DNA from 2 places in the Desulfomicrobium salsuginis genome. Region 1 is predicted to be linked to the other one. Evidence: predicted binding sites of a transcription regulator. Region 1 holds the regulator's gene; the other holds the start of a gene.
What was found. Region 1 encodes HrcA, which represses chaperone genes, less so after heat shock. Its sites were predicted from a motif close to TGTTAGCACTCNNNNNNNNNGAGTGCTAACA; they were not measured.
Positions count from the first base shown of each region.

Region 2: the regulator HrcA is predicted to act here: its motif matches at 1,576-1,606, upstream of groES (co-chaperone GroES).

Region 1 covers NZ_BAAHYA010000001.1:972,787-978,016, reverse strand. Annotated here, with positions in the region: gene aroC (chorismate synthase) at 1-691, shown strand, start outside; gene ACYQ3G_RS04385 (ElyC/SanA/YdcF family protein) at 688-1,476, shown strand; gene ACYQ3G_RS04380 (rhomboid family intramembrane serine protease) at 1,473-2,357, shown strand; gene ACYQ3G_RS04375 (CoA-binding protein) at 2,400-2,765, opposite strand; gene grpE (nucleotide exchange factor GrpE) at 2,768-3,313, opposite strand; gene hrcA (heat-inducible transcriptional repressor HrcA) at 3,364-4,380, opposite strand; gene rfbD (dTDP-4-dehydrorhamnose reductase) at 4,377-5,230, opposite strand, start outside.
Region 2 covers NZ_BAAHYA010000002.1:2,196,554-2,201,783, reverse strand. Annotated here, with positions in the region: tRNA gene ACYQ3G_RS16975 (tRNA-Lys) at 1-18, opposite strand, end outside; gene serS (serine--tRNA ligase) at 70-1,353, opposite strand; gene groES (co-chaperone GroES) at 1,652-1,942, shown strand; gene groL (chaperonin GroEL) at 1,970-3,607, shown strand; gene ACYQ3G_RS16955 (NADH-quinone oxidoreductase subunit B family protein) at 3,694-4,485, opposite strand; gene ACYQ3G_RS16950 (hydrogenase large subunit) at 4,497-5,230, opposite strand, start outside.

The DNA of each region.
Region 1 (5,230 bases):
CCGCTCCTCGGGCCGCGAGACCGTGTCCCGCGTGGCCGGCGGGGCCGTGGCCGGGGCCTTCCTGGAGACGCTCGGCATCTGCGTCATGGCCGGGACCGTCGAACTCGGCGAGGTCGCCGCGGGCTCCGTCGATCTGGCCGGAGCCGGGGAACGGCCGTTTTTCGCTGCCGACGGCGAGATCGTCGTGGTCTGGGAAGAGCGGGTGCGAGAGGTCGCGGCCCAGGGCGACACCCTGGGCGGCATCGTCGAGATCCGGGCCACGGGCGTGCCGGCCGGGCTGGGTGAGCCGGTCTTCGACAAGCTCGACGCGCGGCTGGCAGCGGCCCTGATGAGCGTCGGCGCGGTCAAGGGCGTGGAGATCGGCGCGGGCTTCGCGGCCGCGCGTATGCTCGGCAGCCAGAACAACGACGCCATGCACGCCTCGGGCTTCGCCTCCAACAACGCCGGGGGCATTCTGGCCGGCATCTCCAGCGGCCAGGAAATAGTGGTCCGCGCGGCCATCAAGCCTATCCCGTCCATCGCCCTGGAGCAGCGCACCGTGGACCGCTTCGGGGCCGAGCGGACCATCCGCGTCGGCGGCCGCCACGACATCTGCGCCATTCCGCGCGTGGTCCCGGTGCTGGCCGCCATGGTCCGGCTGGTGCTGGCCGACATGGTCCTGCTGCAGCGGCGCATGGGCCAGGGCGGATGAGCGTGCCCGTGGGCTTCGTGCTGAAGAAGGCCCTGGGTCTCGCCTTCATGCCGCTCACGGTCTGTCTGCTGCTGTTCGCCCTGGGGCTGGCCTACATCCTCCTGCGCCGCTCCCGGGAAGCCCTGGCCCCCTTCGTCATCGGCTCCGTCCTGCTCTACGCCCTGTGCCTCAATTCCGTCTCCGGCTTCCTGATCCGCCCGTTGGAGCGGGCCTATCCGGCCCTGGATCTGACCAGCCCGCAGGTGGCCGGCAAGGACGTCAAATGGATCGTGGTTCTGGGTTCCGGGCACTGGACGGACCGCTCCCTGCCGCCGGGGGCCATGCTGAACGAGGACGCCCTGTACCGCCTGACCGAAGGGCTGCGCGTGGCGCGCCGTTTTCCCGGGTCCATTCTCGTTCTTTCGGGCGGAAAGTACCGCGACGAACAGACCAGCGCCCAGGTCATGGCCGCGGCGGCCGCGGGCCTGGGCTTCGATCCGGCGCGCATCGTCCTCGCGGACCAGTCCCTGGACACCCATGACGAGGCCCTCGGCGTGAAGAGCCTGGTCGGCGACGATGCCTTCGTCCTTGTGACCACGGCCTCGCATATGCTGCGCGCGGTCAAGCTCTTCGAGAACGCGGGCCTCTCGCCCATTCCGGCCCCGGCCTACTGGCGTTACAAGGGCGAACCCGAATATTTCCTGCCCTACCCCGCAAACATCCAGACGTGCCACATGGCCGTGCACGAGTACCTGGGCCTGGCCTGGGCCTTCGTGCGCGGGCAGGTGTCCTTCGGCGCGCCGTGATCGACATCCTGCCCACCCTGGCCCTGTGCACCGGCAGGGACAACCCGGACAAGGCGCTGCTTCGGGCCTGGTCCCTGGTCCTCTCCAGCCGCCGCTTCCTGAACCGCGCCGAAGGGGGGCGGCTCCTCGTGGCGCCAGCCGTGGCCCACTTGGCAGTGAAGGAGATCGTGGCCTACGAGGGCGAGAACAGGCCGCGCGTGCTGCCTGCGCCCCTGCCCGACAATTCCTGGGTATCGCTCCTGGTGGTGGGGCTCTTCGTGGTCGTGACGGTCTGGCTCGACAGCCAGGGGCTGGGCCGCAGCATGGCCTGGCACATGGCCGGAAGGGCCGACGCCCGGCTGATCCTCGGCGGGGAGTGGTGGCGGTGCGTCACTGCCCTTTTCCTGCATGCCGACGCCGGGCATCTGCTGTCCAACGCCGCGGCCCTGGCCGTGCTGGCCTCTATGCTTGGCCGGCGCATCGGTTCGGGGCTGACCTGGGCCCTTTTCCTCCTTTCGGGGAGCCTCGGAAACGCCGTGAACGCCTGGGCCCAGGCCCCGGATCACCTGAGCGTGGGCGCGTCAACGGGCGTCTTCGGTCTCATCGGGGTCCTGGCGGGAAGCGCGGGCAGGGCGCAGCGACAGTCCCGCGCCCAGGTCCTGCTGCTGGCCCTGGGCTTCGGGTTCGGTTTCCTGGCCATGCTCGGCGCGGGCGAGGAGAGGGTGGACCTCGGGGCGCACTTCTTCGGCCTCCTGTGCGGACTGCCTTTCGGGCTGCTGGTCGGGGACTGGCGTGGGGCCCATGGCTGGAAGGTCTGGCTGAACGCCATGGCCGGCGCGGCTGGCGCCGTGCTGACGTTCTGGGCCTGGGCGACGGCCCTGGCGGGTTTTGGCGGGTTCTGAAAACGACGCGGGGGGACGGGCCCCCCGCAGGTCAGTGGCGGATCAGAATTGACCGGTCCTGAGCATGACCAGTGTGCAGGCGTGTTGCCAGGGGATGCCGGCCTTGTCCAGAGCCTGTTCCAGGGCCGGGGATTCCGTGCCCGGGTTGAGGATGACGCGTCCCGGCTTCAGGGCCAGAATCGCGTCCTGCAGCTGGGCGCTGCGCTCGGGGCCGACGTAGAGGGTCAGGGTGTCGACGGGGCCTTCGATGCTTCTCAGGTCCGGCGCCACGGGCAGGTCCTCGATGACCGTCCGTCCAGGCGTGACCGGCACGACGTCGTGGCCGTACTCCTTGAGCATGCGCACGGCCTGGTTGGAATAGCGCTCGGGCTTGTGGCTGGCCCCGAGCACGGCGACGCGTTCGGCCATGGCTACGCCCCCGCCTTGCGGCTGACCATGACCTTGGCCGGCCGCAGCAGCCTGTCTTTCAGCATGTAGCCTTTCTGCAGCATCTGGCAGACCGTGTTCTCGTCCAGGTCGTCGCGTTCCACCTGACTCATGGCCTCGTGCACGGCGGGGTCGAAGGGCACGTCCACGGCGGCGATCTGCACCAGGCCGTGGCGCTTCATGGTGTCGAGGAAGATGTTCATGGTCATCTCCACGCCCGTGACCAGGTCCTTGCAGGCCTCGGCCTGCCGGCCGTGAGCCAGGGCCAGGTCCAGATTGTCCATGACCGGGATGATCTCCTCCAGGATGGCCGACGTGGCGAACCTGAAATACTCTTCCTTCTCGCGCGTCAAGCGCTTCTTGAAATTCTCGCCGTCGGCCAGAACGCGCAGGTTCTCCTTCTTCAACTCTTCGATATCAGCCAGAGCCTGGGCGTATTTCTCTTCCAGGGTCGGTTCCTGGATTTCTTCGACGGGCGTTTCGGCCTGGACTTCTTCGGGGCCGAGGCCTTCGCTTTCCTTTTTGGACATGAAAAACTCCTGATCCTTGAAATATTTGAGTAGTCGTTTCACGAAGCTCCCTAGGAGCGGGATTTGAGGCACTGACTAAGTATTTGAGCGGCAAAGTCAACCATGGGCACGATGCGGGCGTAGTTCATGCGCACGGGCCCGAGCACCGCCAGGGTGCCGTGGGCGCTGGAAAAGGCGCTGTAGGGCGAGGCCACCAGGGAGCAGCCGGCGATGCCCGGCATGTCCTCGGCCAGGTTGACGGACACGGACGCGCCGGCCGTGGTCTTGTCGAGGAGTTCCAGCAGCCGCGAGCGCTCCTCGATGAGCCGCAGCAGCTCCTGGATGGTCTCCAGTTCCGTGAATTCCGGCTGGTCCGCGAGATGGCTCGCCCCGCCGACGAAGACCTCGGGCTGCTCCTCCTCGGCCAGTGCCTGGGCGGCCAGCTCCCAGGCGCGGCAGTAGGCGTCGAGGGTCTTGCGGGCGCTTTGGAGCTGACGCTCGATCTCGCCGCGCACCTCCGTGGTGGTGCGGCCCTCGAAGAGGCTGTTGAGGTAGTTGCCGTAGCGCACGAGGTCGTCGGCGTTCAGGGACTCGTCCATCTGGATCATGCGGTTGCTGACCAGACCGCCCTGCATGACCAGCACGGCCAGGATCATGCCCGGCCGCAGGAGGACGAAGTCGATCTGCCGCCAGCGGGCCAGATCCTGGCGCGGCGCCATGACCACGCAGACCTGGCGCGTCAGGGACGACAGGGCCCGGGCTGCGCGGCGCAGCACCTGGGGCAGCTCGCCCTCGCCGGGCAGGATGTGCTCGTGCAGCCTGGACTGCTCGCGGCGCGACAGGGGGGCGAGCCGGAAGACCTGATCCAGGTAGTAGCGGAAGCCCCTGACCGTGGGAACCCGGCCGGCCGAGGTGTGCGGCTGCTGCAGGAGCCCTTTTTCGGTCAGGGCGGCCATGGTCGCCCGCAGGGACGCGGGGCTCAGGCCCAGCCCGGCGGCCAGGGTCTGGGAGGCCACGGGCAGGGCCGTTTCGACATAGGTCTCGATGACCGCGGCCAGGACCTGGGTTTCGCGTTTGCCGAGGATCATGACAGGCAGTCTTCCCGGGAAAAGAGGAATTCGCGCAGGGCCTGCAGCCATGGCCGCGGGGTGATGCCCGTGGAGGCCGTGAACTTCGAGAGGTCCAGGACAGAATAGGCGGGCCGGACGGCCTTCTGGGGGTACTGCGCCGAGGTGATGGGCTTGACCCTGCAGGGCAGGTCCGCGCCGCGAACGGCCTCGGCGGCCAGTTCGCACCAGCTGGCCTGGCCGGAGTTGGCCAGGTGGAAGAGCCCGGTTGCGCTCGCGTCCACCAGGGCCAGGGAGTTTGCGGCCAGGTCCGGGGTGTAGCTGGGGCTGCCGACCTGGTCGTGGACCACGGAAAGTTCGGGCCGCGAGGCGGCCAGTTCGAGGATGCGGGTCACGAAATTGATCTTGCAGGGGCCGAAGAGCCAGGACGTGCGGATGATCAGCAGGCCCGGCAGGCCAAGGGCGAGCAGCTCGCGTTCGCCCTGCAGCTTCGTGCTGCCGTAGACCGAGCGGGGGTCGGGCTGGTCCTCGGTGGTGTAGGGGGTGGCCTTTTTGCCGTTGAAGACGAAATCTGTGCTGTAGTGCACCAGCCGCACGCCCGCTTTGCGGGCGGCCTGCCCCAGGACCAGCGGGAGCTGGCGGTTGAGGCGCGCGGCCTCGGCCGGCTCGTCCTCGGCCTGGTCGACCTTGGTGTAGGCCACGGTGTTGAAGAGGAGGTCCGCGCCGGTTCTGCCCAGATAGTCTTCCACGGCAGGCCGGTCGAAAAGGTCGAGGTCGGCACGGCCCGGCGCGTGCACGGTCCAGCCCCTGCGGGTCATGGCCATGCACAGGGCCTGTCCCAGGAGCCCGGTCTTTCCTCCCAGGACGACGG
Region 2 (5,230 bases), on a different contig from region 1:
CGTCTGAGTTAACGGCCCGAAAGAGAAGACGCTTCTATAGTCGGGCCATCTGCTTGTCAAGCCGGAAAGTCACCCTTTTTTCAGTTCGATCCTTTCCTGTCCGTTCATGTACGGACGCAGGGCTTCGGGGACGATGACCGACCCGTCGGCCTGCTGGTAATTCTCCAGAATCGCTACCATTGTCCGGCCGACGGCCAGACCCGAGCCATTCAGGGTGTGCACCAGCCTGCTCTTCTTCGAGGCTGCCGGCTTGAAGCGGATCCCGGCCCGGCGGGCCTGGAAGTCCTCGAAGTTGGAGCAGGACGAGATCTCGCGATACTTGTCCTGACCGGGCAACCAAACTTCTATATCGTAAGTTTTCGCGGATGAAAAGCCCAAATCTCCGGCGCACAGCGTGACCACCCGGTAGTGCAGACCCAGCCTCTGCAGGATGCTCTCGGCGTGGCCCAGCAGCTTTTCCAGTTCGTCGTAGGACGTGTCCGGGTGGACGAAGCGCACCAGCTCCACCTTGTCGAACTGGTGCTGGCGGATCATGCCCTTGGTGTCCTTGCCGTAGGACCCGGCCTCGGAGCGGAAGCAGGCCGTGTAGGCGCAGTGGGCGATGGGCAGGGCGCCTTCGGCCAGGGTCGTGTCGCGGTAGATGTTGGTCACCGGGACCTCGGCCGTGGGGATGAGGTAGTAGTTGGAGTCGCCCAGGCGGAAGAGGTCCTCTTCAAATTTTGGGAGTTGCCCCGTGCCCAGGAGGCTCTCGCGGTTGACGATGACCGGCGGCATGACCTCGTCGTAGCCGTTCTCCATGGTCTGCACGTCGAGCATGAGGCTGATGAGCGCCCGCTCCATGCGCGCGGCCCAGCCCTTCAGGAGCACGAAGCGGCTGCCCGTGATCTTGGCCGCGGTCTCGAAGTCCAGGCCCCCCAGGGCCGTGCCCAGCTCCCAGTGCTCCTTGGGCGCGAAGTCCAGCTCGGGCTTGGCGCCCCAGGTACGGACCTGCACGTTGTCCGCGTCGTCCACGCCCTCGGGGACCGAGGGGTGCGGCACGTTGGGGATGGACATGACCCACTGCTCGGTCTGGCCGTCGATGTCCTTCAGTTCCTCGTCGAGGGCCTTGATGCGGACTGACATGGCCCCGAGTTCGGCCAGGAGGGCGTCGGCGTTCTCGCCGGTCTTCTTCATGCGGGCGATGTCTCCCGAGGCCTGGTTGCGGCGGGCCTTGAGTTCCTCGGCCTCCAGCAGGAGATCGCGGCGCTTCTGGTCGATGGCCAGGAACTCGTGGAGGTCGAGCTTGCTGCGTCTTTTGCGCAGGCCTTCCTTGACGTCGTCGGTATTGGAGCGAACGAATTTGATGTCGAGCATGGGCGTGTCCTTGTCTGCGGTGTCGTCCCGTCCGGGCCGGGACGCGTTTTCAAGGCGAAATCAATAGCCTGCCTCGGCCGGAATCACAAGACGCGCAGGCCGGCCGCGGAAAAATCCAGATGCTCATGAAATTTTTTTGCGCGGTCGCCCTTGACTTCACCGGGGCAGGGATTATTTGGGCCTCTGTCTTGCGCGGACCGGCGAGGAACGAACAGGCCCGCGTGTTGGCACTTGTTGGTGAAGAGTGCCAGAAATTTTATCTATTCGGAAGCAATTCTTAAACATCTTGGAGGAAAACATGAAGCTCAGACCGTTGCACGACCGTATCCTGGTCAAGCGTCTCGAAGAGGAACAGGTAACCAAAGGCGGCATCATCATCCCTGACTCCGCCAAGGAAAAGCCCATCAAGGGTGAAGTGGTTGCCGCCGGCCCCGGCAAGGTCGCCGATGACGGAAAGCAGATCCCCATGGGCGTCAAGACCGGCGACAAGGTGATCTTCAACAAGTACGCCGGCACCGAAGTCAAGATCGACGGCGAAGAACTGCTCATCATGCGCGAGGACGACATCCTCGCCGTTATCGAAGCCTAATCTTTCATTACACAAGGAGACGCACACATGGCTGCTAAAGTTATCAAGTTCGACGCCAAGGCCCGTGAAAGACTGAAGAAGGGCGTGGACACCCTGGCCGATGCCGTCAAGGTCACCCTCGGACCCAAGGGCCGCAACGTCGTCATCGAAAAGTCCTTCGGCTCCCCCATCATCACCAAGGACGGCGTGACCGTGGCCAAGGAGATCGAACTGGAAGACAAGTTCGAGAACATGGGTGCCCAGATGGTCAAGGAAGTTGCCTCCAAGACTTCCGACATCGCCGGTGACGGCACCACCACCGCCACCATCCTGGCCCAGGCCATCTTCCACGAGGGCATCAAGCTGGTCGCAGCCGGCCGCAATCCCATGTCCATCAAGCGCGGCATCGACAAGGCCGTCGAGGCCGTCATCGCGAGCCTGGACAAGCTGGCCAAGCCCACCCGCGACCAGAAGGAAATCGCCCAGGTCGGCACCATTTCCGCCAACAACGACTCCACCATCGGCAACATCATTGCCGAGGCCATGAGCAAGGTCGGCAAGGAAGGCGTCATCACCGTTGAAGAGGCCAAGGGCCTGGAAACCACCCTTGACGTCGTCGAAGGCATGCAGTTCGACCGCGGCTACCTGTCCCCCTACTTCGTGACCAACCCCGACAAGATGGTCTGCGAAATGGACAACCCGCTGATCCTCATCAACGAGAAGAAGATCTCCAACATGAAGGAACTGCTCCCCGTTCTGGAGCAGGCCGCCAAGATGGGCAAGCCCCTGGTCATCATCGCCGAGGACATCGAAGGCGAAGCCCTGGCCACGCTGGTCGTCAACAAGCTGCGCGGCACCCTGCAGGTCGTGGCCGTCAAGGCCCCCGGCTTCGGCGAGCGCCGCAAGGCCATGCTGCAGGACATCGCCATCCTGACCGGCGGCGAAGTCGTGTCCGATGATCTGGGCGTCAAGCTCGAAAGCATCGCCCTGAACCAGCTCGGTTCCGCCAAGCGCGTGGTCATCGACAAGGAAAACACCACCATCGTCGACGGCGCCGGCGAAGCCGAAGCCATCAAGGCTCGCGTGAAGCAGATCCGCAACGAGATCGAGGAGACCACCTCCGATTACGACCGTGAGAAGCTGCAGGAGCGCCTGGCCAAGATCGTCGGCGGCGTCGCCGTGATCAACGTCGGTGCCGCCACCGAGACCGAGATGAAGGAAAAGAAGGCCCGCGTGGAAGACGCCCTGAACGCCACCCGCGCCGCCGTTGAAGAGGGCATCGTGCCCGGCGGCGGTGTCGCCCTGGTGCGCTGCCAGGCCGTCCTGGATTCCGTGAAGCCCGCCGATGACGACGAGGCCGCAGGCGTCCAGGTCATCCGCCGAGCCATCGAGGAGCCCATCCGCATGATCTGCGGCAATGCCGGCGTCGAAGGCGCCGTGGTCATCGACAAGGTCCGCCACGGCAAGGAAGACTTCGGCTACAACGCCGCCACCGGCGAGTACGAAGACCTGCTCAAGTCCGGCGTCATCGACCCCAAGAAGGTGACCCGCATCGCCCTGCAGAACGCCGCTTCCGTGGCCTCCCTGCTGCTGACCACCGAGTGCGCCATCGCCGAGAAGCCCAAGGAAGAGGCTGCCCCGGCCATGCCCGGTGGCGGCATGGGCGGCATGGGCGGCATGTACTAAGCCGATTTGCCATAGCCAAAAAAAGGGCCGGGAGCGATCCCGGCCCTTTTTTGCGTCTTTTTTCCAGGGAGTTGCGTCCCGAAAGATCAGCCTTTCTGTTCTTCGAGGCGCCCCAGCAGGCGCAGGAACCCGTCGAGGATGGTCAGGGGGTGGGGCGGGCAGCCGGGAATGTAGAGGTCGATGGGCACCACCGGGTCGGCCCCGCCGTTGTGCTGCGGGTGGCCGATAAAGGGCCCGCCGCTGATGGCGCAGGCGCCCAGGGCGATGGCGATGCGCGGTTCGGGTACGGCCTCCCAGGTCTTGCGCAGGGCCAGCTCCATGCCCTTGGTCACGGGGCCGGTGATGAGCACGCCGTCGGCGTGGCGCGGCGAGGCCACGTACTGGATGCCGAAGCGGCCCAGGTCCCAGCCGATGGTCCCGAGCACGTTGATGTCCGCCTCGCAGGCGCAGCACCCGCCGGCGCTGACCTGCCGCAGGCGCAGGGAGCGTCCCAGGAGGCTCTTCATCTTTTTGTCCAGGGCTTCGGCCAGGCGCAACTCCTCCTCGCCGGGCTTGCCCAGGAGCAGGTCGTCCCGGCGACGCACCGCCAGGCGGTGGTCGCTTGTGCGCGTCACGGCGCCGTGGGGACAGGCCTTGGTGCAGGCCCCGCAGAACAGGCAGCGGCCGAGGTCCAGTGTTGTGCTCGATCCGGGTTGCCGCGAGATGGCGCCCGTGGGGCAGACTTCGGCGCATGCGTCGCAGCCTGCCGGGCAGGCCGAGGCATCCAGGCGCAGGGCGCCGCCGTGGCGGTCGGGCAGGGCCGGGGCCGGGCCGTGGGGGTAGGCCATGGTCTGGCAGCCGCGGCGCATGCGGTTCATGAGGGTGTCGAAAATGTACATGAGCGCTCCCCTTACAGATCGAACCCGCAGTAGGACAGGTTGAAGCTCTTGTTGCAGATGGGAAAGTCCGAGACGGCCGTGCCGCGCAGGGCCAGGGCCAGGCCGGACCAGTTGTGGAAGGACGGGTCCTTGATCTTGTAGCGCCGGAAGCGTCCGTCATGGCCCGTCAGGGCCACGTGGCAGACCTCGCCGCGCCATCCCTCCACCAGGGCCACGGCCAGGGCTTCGGGCTGGGGTGCTCCAAGTGCGGTGCGCAGTTCGCCGTCCACGGGTTCGGCCAGCTGTTCGAAAAGATAGCGGCCCGAACGCTGCACTTCCAGGGACCTCACGCGGGCCCGGGCGAAGATATCGCCGCTGGGCCAGACCGCCACAGGGGCCTGGGAGAAGCGGTGCCAGCCCGCCGGGTGGTCGAAGCGCACGTCCCGGACCAGCCCGCAGGCCCGCGCCGCGGGGCCGACCAGCCCTATGTTTACGGCCTGGGGCGGGTGCACGACGCCGACGTTACGGAAGCGCACGCGCACCGAAGCCGCGTCCCAGAACCAGGCCATGGCCTGCTCGACATCCGCCATGTGGGTTTTCAGCCGTTCGACCAGGGTGGCCAGGCGCTCCGGCTCCAGGTCGTGCATGCACCCGCCGGGGCGGACCAGGCCGCGGCCGAAGCGGTTGCCGCACAGCAGCGCCGTGAGGTTCAGGAAGTCGCCCCTGATCTTGCCGCAGGCGGACGAGGTCGGCAGAAAGGCCACGT